3 regions of the Colwellia sp. NW0002-52-1 genome follow, and region 2 is predicted to be linked to each of the others. Evidence: predicted binding sites of a transcription regulator. Region 2 holds the regulator's gene; each other region holds the start of a gene.
What was found. Region 2 encodes FNR, which switches genes on or off when oxygen is low (the NO sensors DNR and NnrR bind a similar motif). Its sites were predicted from a motif close to TTGATCTAGATCAA; they were not measured.
Positions count from the first base shown of each region.

Region 1: the regulator FNR is predicted to act here: its motif matches at 2,427-2,440, upstream of AC27H3_RS16605 (OmpW/AlkL family protein).
Region 3: the regulator FNR is predicted to act here: its motif matches at 3,472-3,485, upstream of hemN (oxygen-independent coproporphyrinogen III oxidase).

Region 1 covers NZ_BAAJLU010000023.1:33,642-39,245, forward strand. Annotated here, with positions in the region: gene AC27H3_RS16590 (acyl-CoA synthetase) at 1-713, shown strand, start outside; gene tsaC (L-threonylcarbamoyladenylate synthase type 1 TsaC) at 859-1,404, shown strand; gene hemF (oxygen-dependent coproporphyrinogen oxidase) at 1,401-2,309, shown strand; gene AC27H3_RS16605 (OmpW/AlkL family protein) at 2,520-3,197, shown strand; gene aroE (shikimate dehydrogenase) at 3,315-4,127, shown strand; gene AC27H3_RS16615 (hypothetical protein) at 4,152-4,385, shown strand; gene AC27H3_RS16620 (gamma carbonic anhydrase family protein) at 4,399-4,938, opposite strand.
Region 2 covers NZ_BAAJLU010000005.1:29,571-35,174, reverse strand. Annotated here, with positions in the region: gene ttcA (tRNA 2-thiocytidine(32) synthetase TtcA) at 1-915, opposite strand, end outside; gene AC27H3_RS06890 (SGNH/GDSL hydrolase family protein) at 1,002-1,631, opposite strand; gene uspE (universal stress protein UspE) at 2,184-3,116, opposite strand; gene fnr (fumarate/nitrate reduction transcriptional regulator Fnr) at 3,320-4,039, opposite strand; gene AC27H3_RS06875 (sulfite exporter TauE/SafE family protein) at 4,084-4,746, opposite strand; gene ccoS (cbb3-type cytochrome oxidase assembly protein CcoS) at 4,736-4,969, opposite strand; gene AC27H3_RS06865 (heavy metal translocating P-type ATPase) at 4,966-5,604, opposite strand, start outside.
Region 3 covers NZ_BAAJLU010000006.1:183,157-188,760, forward strand. Annotated here, with positions in the region: gene AC27H3_RS08540 (enoyl-CoA hydratase/isomerase family protein) at 1-775, opposite strand, end outside; tRNA gene AC27H3_RS08545 (tRNA-His) at 1,207-1,282, opposite strand; gene AC27H3_RS08550 (DUF1285 domain-containing protein) at 1,496-2,044, shown strand; gene hemN (oxygen-independent coproporphyrinogen III oxidase) at 2,046-3,416, opposite strand; gene AC27H3_RS08560 (DUF2489 domain-containing protein) at 3,621-4,127, opposite strand; gene yihI (Der GTPase-activating protein YihI) at 4,137-4,709, opposite strand; gene AC27H3_RS08570 (VOC family protein) at 5,377-5,604, opposite strand, start outside.

The DNA of each region.
Region 1 (5,604 bases), on a different contig from region 2:
CACCACCTGCAGCAGTAATTAAGGGGATTGAGAATCTTGGCATTGAAATCACCCAAAGTTATGGCTTAACAGAAGTTTATGGTCCATGTGTGGTTAGCGAATGGAAAGATGAATGGAACGACAAAAGCGATGATGAACGAGCAGCATTAAAAGCGCGTCAAGGTGTACGTTACCCGACACAAGAGGATGTCGACGTACTCGACCCCGACACCATGAAGCCCGTACCTGCAGATGGTGAAACTATGGGTGAGATTATGTTTCGTGGTAACACTACCATGAAAGGCTATTTAAAAAATTCAACGACAACGGAAGAAGCATTTGCCCAAGGTTGGTTTCATTCTGGCGATTTAGCGGTTAAGCATCCAGATGGTTATATTGAAATTCGCGATCGCTCTAAAGATATTATTATCTCAGGCGGCGAAAATATTTCATCGGTCGAAATAGAAGGTGTACTTTATATGCACCCAGCTATTTTAGAAGCCGCTGTAGTCGCAAAAAAAGATGAAAAGTGGGGCGAAACTCCTTGTGCTTTTGTCGGATTAAAGCCAGGAAAAACATTATCAGAGCAGGAGGTTATACAGCACTGTCGTAACCATATGGCAAGTTTCAAAGTGCCCAAAACTATCGTTTTTAGTGACTTACCCAAAACCTCTACCGGTAAAGTACAAAAGTTTGTCTTGCGTCAGAAAGTTAAAGCCTTATCTGAAGCTTAAGTTGGCAACAAGCTAAAAACTTATCCTCATAACGGTAAACGTTTAATTAACGTATACCGTTTTTTTATTTCTAAGTATGTAGTTTATGGTTAAAGAACGTATAATCCTCGATAATTAATTTTTTACTTTATATATAATCAAACCAATGGCTACAGCATTAGAAACATTTCAACAGGGTGGGGTTTTAGCTTACCCAACCGAGTCTGTATTTGGCTTAGGCTGTGATCCGGATAACAACCAAGCAATTGAAAAACTATTGTCGCTTAAATCACGCCCAGCAGATAAAGGCTTGATTCTGCTTGCTGGTAACTATTCACAGCTTTTACCTTATATAGACGATGACCAAATACCACAAGATAAACGTTTTGCTGTGCTGTCTCGTTGGCCTGATGGTATTACGCAGTTAGTGGCTAAAAATATCAATACGTCTGCTTTATTAACTGGTCGCTTTGATAAAATTGCGGTGCGTGTAACTAGCCAACCAGACGTTGTGGCGCTTTGTTTAGCAACGAACAAACCCATTGTTTCAACCAGTGCTAACTTAAGTGGGCAATCTCCTGCTAAAACATGGCAAGATATTCCTCATGATCTTGCTGCTAAAATTGATTTTATTATTAAAGGTAAAACCTTAGGCTTTGAAAAGCCCTCTACTATTATTGATGCATTATCTGGAGAAGTTATTCGCTCATGAGCACTGTAAATATTAATGTTGTAATTGAATTTTTAAAATCCTTGCAAGACCAAATATGTGCTTCTTTAGAAGCGGCTGACGGTAGCGGTAAGTTTATTGAAGATAACTGGGTACGTGAAGAAGGCGGCGGTGGTAGAACACGTGTGCTAACCAATGGTTCGGTAATTGAGCAAGGTGGCGTAAATTTTTCTGTGGTTTCTGGTGATAAACTACCACCATCTGCAACCGCACATCGCCCAGAGTTAGCCGGTCGAAAATGGCAAGCTTGTGGTGTTTCATTAGTTATTCATCCCAAAAATCCTTTTATTCCAATATCACACGCAAATGTTAGGTTTTTTATTGCTGAAAAAGAAGGCGAAGCGCCCGTTTGGTGGTTTGGTGGTGGTTTTGATCTCACACCTTTTTACCCATTTAAAGAAGATGTGGTGCATTGGCATCAAACGGCAAAAAATATCTGCGACCCCTTTGGTGATGATGTTTACCCTAAATATAAAAAATGGTGCGATGAATACTTCTACTTAAAGCATCGTAATGAAACCCGTGGTGTAGGTGGGCTATTTTTTGATGACCTTAACAAGTGGGACTTTACTCAATGCTTTGATTTCATGAAGGCCATCGGTGCTGGGTTCATTGATGCTTATGTACCTTTGATCGAGAAACGCAAAGACACACCTTACGATGAAAACAATCGTCAATTTCAGCTTTATCGACGTGGCCGTTATGTTGAATTTAATTTGGTTTTCGATAGAGGAACACTATTTGGATTACAATCAGGTGGCAGAACCGAATCAATTTTAATGTCAATGCCACCGTTGGTGCGTTGGGAATATAATTTTCAGGCTGATCCCGATAGTCCTGAAGCGGCATTACTACCTTACTTAGTGCCACAAGACTGGCTTAATTAAAGTTAATTACTTTATGGCCCAAATAGTAAAATTGCTATTTGGGCTTTACGTTTAGATTATTGAGCTATGCTTCAGATCAAAAAAACAATCGCTTTTATAACAGGTTTTCTACAAACCTTGTGCCAGATCAATTTATCAAATATCGTCTCGTCGTAAAATTACCTTATTGAACAAATAGTTTATTTCATATTTACAAAAGGTAATGCTTTCATGAAAACTTCAATTATTAAGGGATTAATCTTCTCTGCTATAACACTTTCTCCACTTGCCCTAGCAAACCAAGCTGGTGACATCATAGTTCGTGGTGGTGCAACACTGGTTAACCCAGATAATGGGCAATCAAGTATTATGTTAGGCGGCGCTGATTCAACTATGACTTTAACAAATGGTGACGATACCCAACTTGGTCTTAATTTTGTTTATTTCTTTGATAAAAATTGGGCCATTGAGCTGCTAGCTGCAACGCCATTTGAGCATGATATTACCATTCAAGATAAAAACTCAGTGCTTGGCGTTGACGGTGCAAATTTAGGCCAAATAAAGCATTTACCTCCAACATTGAGTGCGCTCTATTATTTTGATACTAACTCAGCGTTTAAACCGTATGCAGGTCTTGGCTTAAATTACACGGTATTTTTTGACGAAGAATTTTCAGCAGGACCTGAGTCACTAGGATTAAGTAACTTAGCGTTGGATGACTCATTTGGTTTATCAGTTCAAATTGGCGCGGATTATCAATTAGATGAAAAGTGGTCATTAAATGCTTCTATTCGCTATATTGATATTAATACTGAGGCAACATTTGATGTCGCTGGCAACAGTATCGGTAAAGCTAATATAGATATTGACCCTATGGTTTACTCGTTAATGTTAGGTTATAAATTCTAAAGTAAGCGAAATTGATATAAAAAGCAGTAATAGTGTTACTGCTTTTATGTTTCTATCTTTTCATAACTGCGTTAATCTTAGGTTAAACACTTATGCTATAAAAAAGCTAGAAACCTCATGGATCAATATCGTGTATTTGGCAATCCTATTGCCCAATCTAAATCTCCCTTCATACACCAAAGTTTTGCCGCGCAATCTCAGTGCTTATTAAATTATCAAAGTGAATTAGTCGAATTAGGACAATTTGAAAAAGCGGTGAATAATCTTATTGCGAATAATGGTAAAGGCGCTAATGTAACTGCACCATTCAAAGAGCAAGCATTTGCAATGTGTGATGAACTTAGCGAGAAAGCCAAACTGGCTGGCGCGGTTAATACCTTAATTTTTACCAAAGGGATTATCTATGGAGACACCACCGATGGTATAGGCCTAGTCAATGATTTGCTCCGACATCAAGTTACCTTGCAAGATAGCCATATTTTATTGTTAGGTGCCGGTGGGGCAGCAAAAGGAGTAGTACAAGCATTATTAGATAAAGCACCAAAATCATTAACAATTGCCAATAGAACATTAAGCAGAGCCGAGGCAATCGCTGAGCAATACCCAAACAAGCCAATTAAAGCGGTGACGTTTTCTGATACCGAACACTCGCAGTTTGATATTATTATCAATGCGACTTCTGCCGGTTTATCTGGCGATAGCCTACCCATATCAAATAATACCATTGAAAACGCCAGTACATGTTACGACATGGTATATGGTAAAAAGCCGACCGCATTTCTGCAACAAGCCCGTTTACTTGGTGTTGAACATGTTATCGATGGATTAGGTATGTTAGTAGGGCAGGCTGCTGCAAGCTTTCAATTATGGACCGATATTAACCCCGAAGTAGAACCTATACTTAAATCATTAAGAGAACAATTAGTGTAACGCTAAAGAAAGAGAAGTAATCACATGAACCAAGCTATTATATTTAATGATGACTTACAGTTTAACAAAGCGCATGACGCTTGGTCTTTTACTGGGCAATTGTCAGGACAAAGAATCACGATATATTTTCATTCAATGCAGCTAAAGCAGTTAACCGAGATAAATAACTGTACTAAATATGATTTAGAAGAAGTTACCGAACTCTGGCTCGAGAAAAATGAGCCAGAAGGCGATGAAATTCATATTGAAATGAAGTAACTATAATTGCTAACTAACTCTGTGCTAGATACTCAGCCTTTAATTCCACATAATTAATGGCTGACTGCTTCAGAAAGCTAGCTTCACTTTCTTTTAGCTCTCTTACCTGTTTAACCGGGTTACCTACATACAAGTAACCACTCTTTAATGTTTTGTTTGGGGGTACTAAGCTGCCAGCACCGATAAAAACATCGCTCTCAACAATTGCACCGTCCATAATAATAGCGCCCATGCCAACAAGAATACGATCACCTAAAGTACAGCCATGCAACATACATTTATGACCTACAGTAACATCATCACCAATAATTAAGGGATTTCCCGTCGGGTTGCCTTCACTTTTGCGAGTGACATGTAAAACCGTACCATCTTGGATGTTAGTTCTAACACCAATCGTTATTTTATTAACATCACCCCTGGCAGCGACCAAAGGCCAAACACTGGTATCGGCACCTAAAGTAATGTCACCAACAAGTACAGCAGACTGATCGACATAAACTGCATTACCTAGTAAAGGTGAAATACCACGGTAGCTACGAAAATTATTATCCATATATAAAAGACTTTCTAATGATTGATGAAGATATATTAGCAAAACAAGTCATGAAATAGCGATATTCATCTAAATAGTTTTATTCGAGCATATAAAAATGACAACAAGACCTATGTAATATCAATTAAAGTCGTGTGATTATTCAACGTATCGAACATTAAAAACTCAACCACAGTAAGGGTTGTACAAATAAAAAGCAAACAAACATCTTTTTGTAATTTAATTGCATTTAGGTGTTGACGTGGGGCGAGAAATCTCTAAAATGCGCTCCAGTTCCAAGGGGTAACCCCAACGGGCTGTTTTAATAAGTTATCTAACACGGTTTAGGCCAATTTAGTTAACTTAACGTTTTAAAGTTAAGTTTGAATCTTCTGAAAAGAAAGTTTAAAAAAAACGAAATAAAACGTTGACATTGAAACAGAGTTGCGTAGAATGCGCATCTCGCTTCAGGCAAGGCCTGAAGCAACGAAGCAAAGCGAATGAGATTTTGTTTCGGTTAGTTTTTTACTTCGAGTTTAAACTAGCATTCTTTAACAATTAGTTATCATGCAATTTGTGTGGACACTCACATTAACGTTGATTTTACATAGTTACCTTCGGGTAACACAAAACAGCTTAATATGATGTAACACAAAATAAGTATTATTTAATCTTCGGATTGAATGG
Region 2 (5,604 bases):
GTTTAATAAATCTGCAGCTTGTATACTCACGGCTGTTTTTTCTGGCGCTGCTGGCGTGAATGTTTCTTGATCAAAAGCGGTATCGCCGCCATCAATAATGCCAGAGTTTGCGTTAATGCCTTTAAAGTCGAAAAGTTCACTGTCACATAAATGTGAAGGAACAACATTTTTAATAGCAGTAAACATTGACTCTATACGTCCTGGGTGGTTTTTATCCCAGTCTTGCAACATTGCCTTGATGTTTTGACGTTGTAAGTTAGGCTGTGAACCACACAAATTACAAGGAATAATCGGAAACTGTTTTAATGCCGCATACTGAATAAGCTCTTGTTCTTTACAGAATGCTAAAGGGCGAATAACAACATGTTCACCGTTGTCAGATACTAGCTTAGCGGGCATTGATTTTAACTTACCACCGTAAAACATATTCAGCATTAATGTTTCTACCATGTCGTCACGATGATGGCCAAGTGCAATTTTAGTGGCACCTAATGCTTTAGCGGCTTTGTACAATAATGCACGGCGTAAGCGAGAGCATAAGCTACAAGTGGTTTTACCTTCAGGGATTTTTTCTTTTACGATTGCATAGGTGTCTTCTTCAACAATTTTGTAAGCCACCCCTATTGATTCAAGGTAATTTGGTAAAATGTGCTCAGGAAACCCAGGTTGTTTTTGATCAAGGTTTACCGCAATTAAGTCGAAATTAATCGGGGCTGACTCTTTTAAACGCATTAATATCTCAAGCATGGCATAGCTGTCCTTGCCACCCGACACACAGACCATGATTTTATCGCCATCTTCAATCATATTATATTGAGCAATGGCTTGACCAACATGACGGCGAAGACGCTTTTCAAGCTTGTCTAGTTGAGTGTTTTGGCTTGGCGTTAGGGCTGATGTTAAAACTGCGCTCATAATAATTTCCTGATAAATATTGGCGCGTAGTATAGCGGAACTAACGGTTTGAACAAAGTTGAACTTAATGAAATTTTTTATCTAATTTATGCTGATGTTTTTAATGCCTTTGCTACTTGTTCCGCCCAAACAGAATAAGCAAGCGATGATGGATGAAAACCATCTTGAGCTAAATATTGTGGCGCAAAAGGCATGTTAATGGTTAGCACGCTGCATTGATTATAATCTGTTGAAGTTAAAGTCATTAACTCATTAAGTTTTTTTGCTCTTAACCCTAACCACCACCTTAATGGTTGCAGTAAGCCAGTAAACAAGTGCATAGGAGGTATCGCTGTCATCAAAACTTTTGGGTTATCAAATTTGACGTTACATAAGTCTACAATAGTCTTGATATTACTAACCCATTGGTGCTGCTTTGTTAAGCCAGTAACATCGTTTACACCAATAGATACTAGAACAAAGTCAAATCTTTGGTTTTTGATATTCTCAATTTCACTTATTAAAGCTGTTGATGTTAAGCCTGTAGTCGCCACTAGTTGCCAATTAACGGTGTTGTTAGTCGCAAGGTTCGCTACTAACTGACCTGATAAGGCATTTTTTTGTGCTTTTGTGCCAACACCGGCCGAGGCAGAATCACCTATAATTAATAAGTTAATCTTCTTACCACTACCTGCAGTGCCTGAACGCTCACCTAATGCTTCAGGTAGCTTTATCATACTAACGCGAACCCATACTGCTTGTAAAAGCAATATAGGCATTATTAACAAAGTACTGATGCAATAAAGAATATGAGTAAGTGGCTTTTTTATCTGCAACGCTAAAACCCTAACGGGAACGGTAAATTATAGTTATAACGTAAAATATATTCGAAGACAAATAGTAGAAAAAACAGCGTCTAATAAGTGAAGTTAATTCACGTACAATTTGTAAGTAAACAAGATATAAGTGCGGTTTATACCAATTGATATAAACAATCGATCATTCGAAAGCGGTTTAAATATCCAGTATCTACGTTGCTTTCAATCCCAATAGCCTGCTATTGCTCAATCAAGCGCCTTGCTACTGAAAATTTATCCTCGTTTAAAATTGACCGATTCATTAAATCAATTGGTATTACTAGGAGTAATGTGCTGTGTACAAGTTGCTAGAAGTCAGCTGCTAAAGCTAAATATGAAGTGCTAAATGTGAAGTGCTGAGAAAAAACGTCAACCAAAGAACTGTATTATCAGTGGATGACGCATTTTTATAAGTAATGAACTTCAGTAGCTTTATTTAACATCCAAAGGAGAAACATAACCTTCAGGTTTTAAAGCGAGTACATCACAATTTAGTCGATCAATAACATGTTCAGCGGTATTGCCGATTAGCGCGGCAGATAAGCCTGTGCGACCTATAGTGCCTAAAATAACAAGTTCCGCATCTATTTCTTCAGCAACACTTTGAATAATATCTTCAGGTAACCCTTCTTTTATATGAGTGAAATCCTCAGTGATATTAAAAGCGGCTGCATGCTCTAACATGGCCTCTTCATGATGCTTGAGCATAGCAAGGTTATAATCATTAGCATCAAACTCTGGAATCTCTATGGCGATATTTACCGGAGTGCCTGGAAACGAATTTACCAAGTGTAAGTTTGCTTTCATTACTTTGGCTAACTGTTTGGCTTCTGCCGTTATTTTATCGTTTAAGGCTTTATGTTCTTCTTCTTCGCTGCCAATGTTTAATGCAGCAATAATATTGCCGTCTTCAGGCCATAAATGTTCTTTCACTAGCAGTACAGGGCAAGGGCATTTACGTAAAATATGCCAATCGGTTGGGGTAAATATAACGGACTTTAATTTATCGTGTTGATGAGTCCCTTTGATGACAATATCATAACCATGATCAATAACTTGTGCGATTATTTGCTCAAAAGGGCGGTTATGCCAAATAACTTTACAATCAACAGTAATACCAGAAACATCTAGGTCAGCAATCATAAACTCTAACCATTGTGTACGATCATTAATAACCGATTTGCACATAGCTTCGCGTTCATCGCCTGAAAGCATTGTAGTCATTTCATAAGAGAAGTCATATATGGTCAAAAATGCAGTGATACTTGCACCCGTTTTACGTGCTAATTCTATTGCTCGCTTTAACGCTTTTTGATCTTCTGTTGTTGGGTCAACAATTGCGAGTATTTTTTGATACTTTTCCATAGTTAATTCCTTATCTTTGCCTGCTTGTATTAGGCCAAACCACACAGCTAATAACCTTGCTTAATATATTAACAATAATCTATTTTGAAAAGATAATACTTGTTTTAAATCAAATTATTATCATTTTTTATAAACTATATTATGTTAAGCATAGCGGTAAATTGTTGAATAATAAAGTCGTGAGAAAACGCTGGATTTATATTTTAAAGCGCGGCACACTCATTTAATTTTTCAATATTTACGATGGTAATAAGTTTACCATTAACGGCAATTAAGCCATTTTTATCGAAGCGGTTAAGTAAACGACTTATGGTTTCTACGGTTAAACCAATATAGTTACCAATATCATTACGTGTCATAGACAAACGAAATTCAGAGGCCGATAAACCACGCGCATGATAGCGACTACTTAAAGTACTAAAGAAGGTGGCAAGGCGTTGTTCCGCATTTTTACGGTTAAGTAATGTTAGCATTTCATGATCTTCACGAATTTCAGTGCTCATCATACGCAAAATTTGTTTTTTTAATTTTGGCATACTATTAGATAACGTATCGAGCGTATTATAAGGTATTTCGCAAACCATTGAGGTTTCTAGTGCTTTAGCAAAACTTGGATGTTTCGCATTCGCTATGGCGTCAAATCCGAGTAAATCCCCAGCCAAATGAAAGCCAGTAATTTGCTCTTCTCCTTGTTTGTTAATTGTATAAGTTTTGAATGTGCCAGAACGCACGGCGTAAAGCGCTTGCATTGGTTGACCGTCGTTATATAGCTGCTCTCCTTTTTGGATAGGCAGCTTACGATCAATAATATTATCTAAAGTCTCTAACTCTTGATTGTTAAGTGAAAATGGTAAGCACAATTCACTGATACTGCAGTTTTGGCAGTGAATATGTTGTTGGTCGGCACACGATTTATTATTCATAATAACCTATAAAAATTTCCATGCTGAACACCATATTAGATGCGTTAGCTATATGCAATAAGTATAGAATAAATGCCGTATGAAATCACCAAAATGGCCGATAGCTTTCTAAATAGTGGCTGAGTTAATAAAGACTTAACACTGAACGTGCCTAGTGAAATTGACATTAAAGCAGGTAAAGTACCTAAACCAAAGAAAAACATGATCAAAGCACCATTGAGGGTATCGGCGCTTGCTAAAGACCAAGTTAAAGTTGAGTAAACTAAGCCGCAGGGTAGCCATCCCCATAATGCACCTAAAGCGAAGGCACTTTTAACGTTCTTAATGGGTATAAAGTTTTTAGTCAGTGGCGATATATAACGCCAAATATTTTTTCCTAAATGTTCTATGCGGCTCAACCACATTAACCACTGCCCTAAATATAGTCCTAAAAAAATTAAAAAAATACCGGCGATAGTTTTTAATATAACAACAGGAAAACCTATGTTTTTAGCTGCCATAGAGCTGGTAAATGCCACAATAGCGCCAATGAAACTATAGGAAGCAATACGGCCAAAGTTATAAGCAAATACAATGGCGAATTTTTTATGGCGAGTTTGATCAGAAATAGCAGTAGTCAACATAGTGCTAATGCCACCACACATTACAATGCAATGGCCAGAGCCGAGCAGACCAATAATAAAGGCAGAAAAAAAATCAAGTGTCATGAGTCTGGTTTTTTAGCTGTTGCTTTGAAGTTTCTGTTTCATTTAACTCGTTATTCTTTAAGGTATTTTGCTTAGCTTTATCATTTTCATCATCAAATAAAATACTCATGCCTTGCTTTTCTAAATCATCAAACTGCTCAGTTTTTACCGCCCAAAAAAACAGATAAATACCAATAGCTGTGAGCAACACGGCAATGGGAATTAATACGTAAATTATACTCATTTTTTTAACAGCCTTAATGAATTTGTTACCACTAAAATTGAACTGGCCGACATACCTATAACCGCCATGTAAGGCGCTATATGGCCTGTTACCGCTAGCGGTAAAACAATAGCGTTATAACCAAAAGCCCAAAGATAATTTTGCTTAATAATACGAGTGGTGCGAATAGCAACTTCACGCAGGGTTTGTACACCCTTAAGTTTATTATTGAGTAATATCACATCTGCGCCATTTTTAGCAATATCAGTACCGCTACCCATAGCAATAGACAAATGAGCTGCGCCCAATACGGGACTATCGTTAACGCCATCGCCAACCATGGCAACCGTATGAGTACTTTGTTGCTGTTTTATGGTGTTAACTTTTTCTTGTGCTGAGAGGTTTGCATGCACTTTGTTAAGGTTTAATGCTGATTGTAATTTATTACAGCCTTGTAGGTGATCACCAGAAAGCATGCTGGTTTCAATGTTTTGTTGGTGAAGAAAATCGATCAATGCTTTAGCATCTTCTCGTAAGCCATCATGCAAGTAAAATTCAGCGATTAATGTTTCACCTTGCATTAATACACACTGCGCACTATAGGCTGAGTGTTCATTAGCACCTAAAAGCCAAGAGCTTTTACCAATGCGGTAATG
Region 3 (5,604 bases), on a different contig from region 2:
CTTGTTCATCAGCAGCGGCAAAGCGTTTAATGGCAGGGGTTTTACTCGTTGCTTGGTATAACCAATAAGCCTCAGCTTTAAGCGCTTCTTCAATCGGCTTATCAATTGACTCATATACAGCCTGTTTACAAGCATTAATAGATTCAGCCGGGAATTGCGCAATGCGATTGGCAAGGTTATCAACGTATTCACCAATTTCATCTGGCGCTAATGCTTTATTGATAGTGCCGTATGCTTCAGCTTCATCGGCAGTAAAATCACGAGCACTTAAAATAATTTCAAGGGCTCTGCCTAAGCCAGTTTGACGTGCCATACGTGAAGCACCACCTCCACAAGGAAGAATCCCCATACCAACTTCCATTTGCATGAACTTAAATTTACCACGAGCGGCAAAGCGCATATCTAATGCCAGTGCCAATTCATGACCACCGCCACGGGCAAAGCCTTCAAGTTTAGCTATGGTTGCTTGAGGTACTTTACTGATTCGTTCACATACCGTTTGCAAATCAAGTAGTTTTACATCATCGCGGGCCACAGCTTCAGTAGACATATCTTTTAATAATTCGGTGTCGTAATGGCAGACCCAAATTTCAGGATTGGCTGATTGAAATACAACAACCTTTGTTTTTCTATCACGCTCTAATCTCATGGCAAGACTATTCAGGTCTTCTAGCATTTCCTGGCCTTGAACGTTAACTGGGCCAAAATCGAATGTTACCGTTAATTTTCCACCTTCAGATATGGCATTAAATGTTTTAAAACCTGCATATTTCATTTTCTATTCCCCTACTATTTAAGTGTTCGAGCCATAGTGGCAATCAAACTTTATATTTTTAATATACGCACTTATTAATACTGCGAGTCATTGCGATGTATTAAGAATAGGTTAAAAACATTTGTTTGATAATGTAGAGAAATAAGTAATCAGTTTTAATTTATTGTTAATAATTGTGTAGGCGCTTAGGGTGAGTTTTTAGCTTAAAATTATAAATTTTAATTGCGGGGGAGAAACTCATAAGTAACTTTTCTATATTTGTAAAAAGATCTGAGTAGAGTTAAAGCAGTGTAGTGCCAAGTGTTATTGAAGCTATATAGATAACAAGCTTAATTGGCTTTAAGTATTTGGGGTACGCAAAAGAGTCATCATAAAATTTTTATGATTATAGTATTAAATTGCTTAAAGGATTTTATTTAAAAAGAGAAGAATGGGGTGGCTAAAGGGACTTGAACCCTCGACAACCGGAATCACAATCCGGGGCTCTACCAACTGAGCTATAGCCACCACTGATATTACTTGAAGTGCCCAGTGATAAGGCGCGAGGATTGTATTGCATTTTATAGTGATATGACAAGTGAAATATTGCATTTAAAGCATTTTTTTTGAGTTTTTGTCGAGTATTGAAATATTTTTACTCGGCGACCCGTTATTCAGTTATTTCAACTTTTATCTGTAACTTGCTAATATGAGGTATAGCCATTTAAAAAGATAGCCATTATGTCATTAGAAAAAATTTCAACACAAATTTCAAACGCTCAGCAGGGTAATGTTAAGAAAATGCCACCTGTTGAGTTATGGGATCCGCCTTTTTGTGGTGATATAGACCTAGAAATAAAGTCGGACGGTAGTTGGTTTTATAATGGTAGCGTTTTTAAGCGTTTGTCTTTGGTTAAGTTATTTGCGTCGGTATTAAAAAAAGAAGATGAAAAATATTTTTTGGTAACGCCGGTTGAAAAAATAGGTATAAAGGTTGTTGATGCACCATTTATTTTAACGCAATGGCAATGGCTCGATGAAGAACAAACCCGTATGCAAGTCACTACTAATTTAGACGATAGCTTTATATTAAATGCAGAACACCCTTTAGATATTGCAGAAGATGGTGCTTTATACGTTACGGTTAGGCGAAATTTAAAGGCTAAGGTACATCGTAATGTTTATTATCAGTGGGTAGATTTAGCCAAAGAAGATAAAAAAAAACAGGGCACTGAGTTGGTGTTTTTCAGCGCCGATTGTCGGTTTGTTTTAGGCCAACTAGAAGATTAAGTTATATCACCCGAGAAAAGCGTTGCTGATTTATTTTTTGCTTTAGGTTGGCATCAAAGCTCATGCAAATGTTTCGTATTAATAATCGAGCTTTTTGATCTACACGAATGTTATTTTGTGTATTGCTGAGCAAGCCGTCATCAATAAAAGGCTTAAGCAGAGGTAGATCTTTAGCGAAGTATTGGTCAAAATCAATTGAATACTTTTCATTAATTTTATTTTTGTTGATAGACATATTACACATTAATTCACGAATAACTTCGCCTCGAATAATGTCATCTTGAGTGAGTTTTAGCCCTTTTTCATGAGTATGCGCGTTTGCATCAATCGCTTTATAATAGTTCGGTAGTTCTTTGGTGTTTTGGCTTAAGCTACTTCCAATAGCGCTTATTGCTGACACACCTAAACCGAGCAAGTCGCCACCGCCTTTGGTGGTGTAGCCTTGAAAATTTCTGTGTAAATTCCCTTCTTTTTGAGCGATAGCTAACTCATCTTCCGGCTTGGCGAAGTGATCCATTCCGATAAAGTCGTAGCCAAAGTCACAAAGCTTTTCTATGGCAAGTTTCATTAACGCAAACTTCTCATCTATGTTTGGTAGCCATTCATCTTTAAGTTTACGTTGAGCAGCAAACCGAGAAGGCATATGGGCATAACTAAAGAGTGAAATGCGATCAACGGCCATCTCATGCGCTTTGTTCAGTGTACGGGTGAATGTTGCTATATTTTGATGTGGTAAACCATAGATCAAATCAATATTAATCGACTTGAAGCCAACGTGCTTGGCATGAGCAATAAATTTCTCTATAAATTCGGTTGATTGCACTCTATTAATGGTTTGCTGCACTTTTTCATCGATGTCTTGTACACCAATGCTTAAGCGATTAAACCCTAAACTATATAAATGTTCGGCTAAGTTCATTTCTATTTCACGTGGGTCTATTTCAATACTCATCTCTACTTGCTCAGAGAAGGTAAATTGCTCTTTTAATAACACAACTAATTTGGTTATTTGTTCGTGATTTAAGAAACTAGGCGTACCTCCACCCCAATGTAGTTGTTTTACGGTATAGTTTTTAAATAAAGGTGCTTTTGCGATAATTTCTTTTGCAAGAAATGCTAGATAGGTGTCAGCTTTATCTCTGTGGCGAGTAACGACTTTATTGCACCCGCAGTAATAGCAAAGGCTATGACAAAAAGGAATATGAACATACAAGGATAACGCTTGATTTGGGGATGCTTCAATGGTTGAAACTAAATCACTATATTTGAATTGTTCAGTAAATTCTAACGCGGTTGGGTACGAGGTATAACGCGGCCCACTGGTGTTATATTTTTTTAGTAAGGCATTATCGAAAAAGTTATGGGTTTGCATAAGAGGGCCAGTTTATCTATTTTTCGATATTATAAATAAACTCGTTTCTCAAACATTGATCGAGCGCAATAGTGCATGCTTTTTTGAGAAAAAAAGCTACTCATAGTGTAAATATATGAATAGCTTATTGTAGTACGTTCAAACTTAAATTTTGAGCTTTTTATACTATAGTAACTAACAGGTGCTTTAAGTAAATATTGCTATTTAAATGGTCGCTTTTGTTTCACTTAGCATACTATTTCGTTCATTGGCGTATTGATGTAATAGCGCTATATCTTGTCGAATAGCATCTGCCATTTCAGCTTCGAGTTTCATGCGCTCAAAATCTAGTTTCATGCGTGTTTTTTTATCAAGCTTTTTACGCGCGGCTAAAATTGGCATATGCTTTATAGCTTCATAAAATGTAAATATTGCTGGAAACTGCACATTTAAGTCTTGGCTTAATTTTAATGAATCAAGTAAAACGCTTAAGCGCCAACAGCCTTCTGCGATATCGCATTGCTCTTCTTTCATCGCGCGAACAATAATAATAACGCTAGCTATTATTTTTTTGTCATGCTGTTGCAAAGCTTGTTGCTGAGCTATTTCTTTTTGCTTTTGTGCCAGTGTTTGCTGTTTTAACTGGCGCAATAGTTTTACGGCTATGGCGGCTAATACTGCAATAATAACAAAAGCCAATAATGCAAGGTAAACCCATGGATTTGATAGCATTGATGTTACCTATTCAAATTTGGTTAAATCACTATTATTAAATTTGTCCCATAGATCATCTTCTGAGTCTGATTTTTTAGGCTGTTCTACAATGTCATCTTCATCATCTATGCCTAAAGCATCACTGATTTTTTCGTGTTGTTCCATTAGGGTATTATAGTAGTCAATTTCTTCTGATGATAAAGCTATGTCATCATCTTGTTTTTCAAGAATCTCAAGCAATCTTGGATCTTGCTCAATGCGACTTAATTGATCTGCTAATGACTCGCCTGTTTCAACTGCGCGAATGCCTGCGATAGGTGAGTTATCTTGCACTTTCTTCGCTGGTTTGGTTTTTATTGGCGCACTATTCGGCTTACCTAAGTCGATAGGCGTTTTATTGCCAATACGAGGATCTTTATGCTTAGCAGAAGTTTGACTTTGAGTAACTTTTTTCGTGGCTTCTTTTTGACGGTTGCCCGCTTCGTTACCATTAGATTTTTTTGCTCTACGCGGTTTTGGTTCGACTAATTTTTTTTTGTCATCTTTTAGGATGCCAATAGAACCTGTGCCCGGTTTGCGTGATTTTTTCGTACGAGACATAGTAATAACTTAAAATAATGAACAATTAGGTTTATTTTACGACATTCCGCACTAAACAGCGATAGAAAGAAAAAAAGCGACGTAAATAACGTCGCTTTTTGAGAAAATGCGGCAATTGCCAACATATAAATCCCGATTCTTAAGTGGCTGTCCTAGCCTTTTGTTACAGTCCCTGTGAGTTTAATAATTTCTAATATTATTTTTTATTATTATCGTAGCACTTCATTTTATTTTTATCGGTCATCCTGACACTTTCTTGGGCTATCCTTTATGTCTAATATAGACAAAATATTCAATGCTTTCCCTAAGCAGTAGTAAACCATCCATATTGTAAATATTGTTCTGCGTTAAATAACGCTTACTTGCTGTCCGTGCAGTGATTATCCATTTTGTTAGTTGCTATCTACGTAGCTGCCCATACTTTACGTGAGTTTCGACAAGCATCAAGTGCTTTTTTTCGTTTTTTGGCTAACTAAAAAGCTAAAACTCAGCAAGTCTTTGTTTTTAAGTGTAATAAAATTGTTAAAATATGTAATTTATTTTTTATTAATTTCTATTTTATGGTCAATGTCTTACAAAAAAGCTTACTTTGAAGGGGAATTTGTTTGCAAGCCTTACTTACGAAGCTCTTCGTTATTAAGGCTTGTAGCAATGTTCTGGTTAAATTTTAGTCATTTAACTCATGTAACCAAGCGGCATGTGTTGGTGCTTTTTTAGTTTGTGACCATTCTTCTACCATCAGTGGAGCGACCCTTTTAAGTTCAGCATATTGCTCTTTTGTACCAATATTGGCTGCTAATTCTAAACGATGTCCATTTGGGTCGAAGAAGTAAATTGATTTAAATACACCATGATTTACCGGGCCTAATATATCTATTCCATTTGACTCTAAATC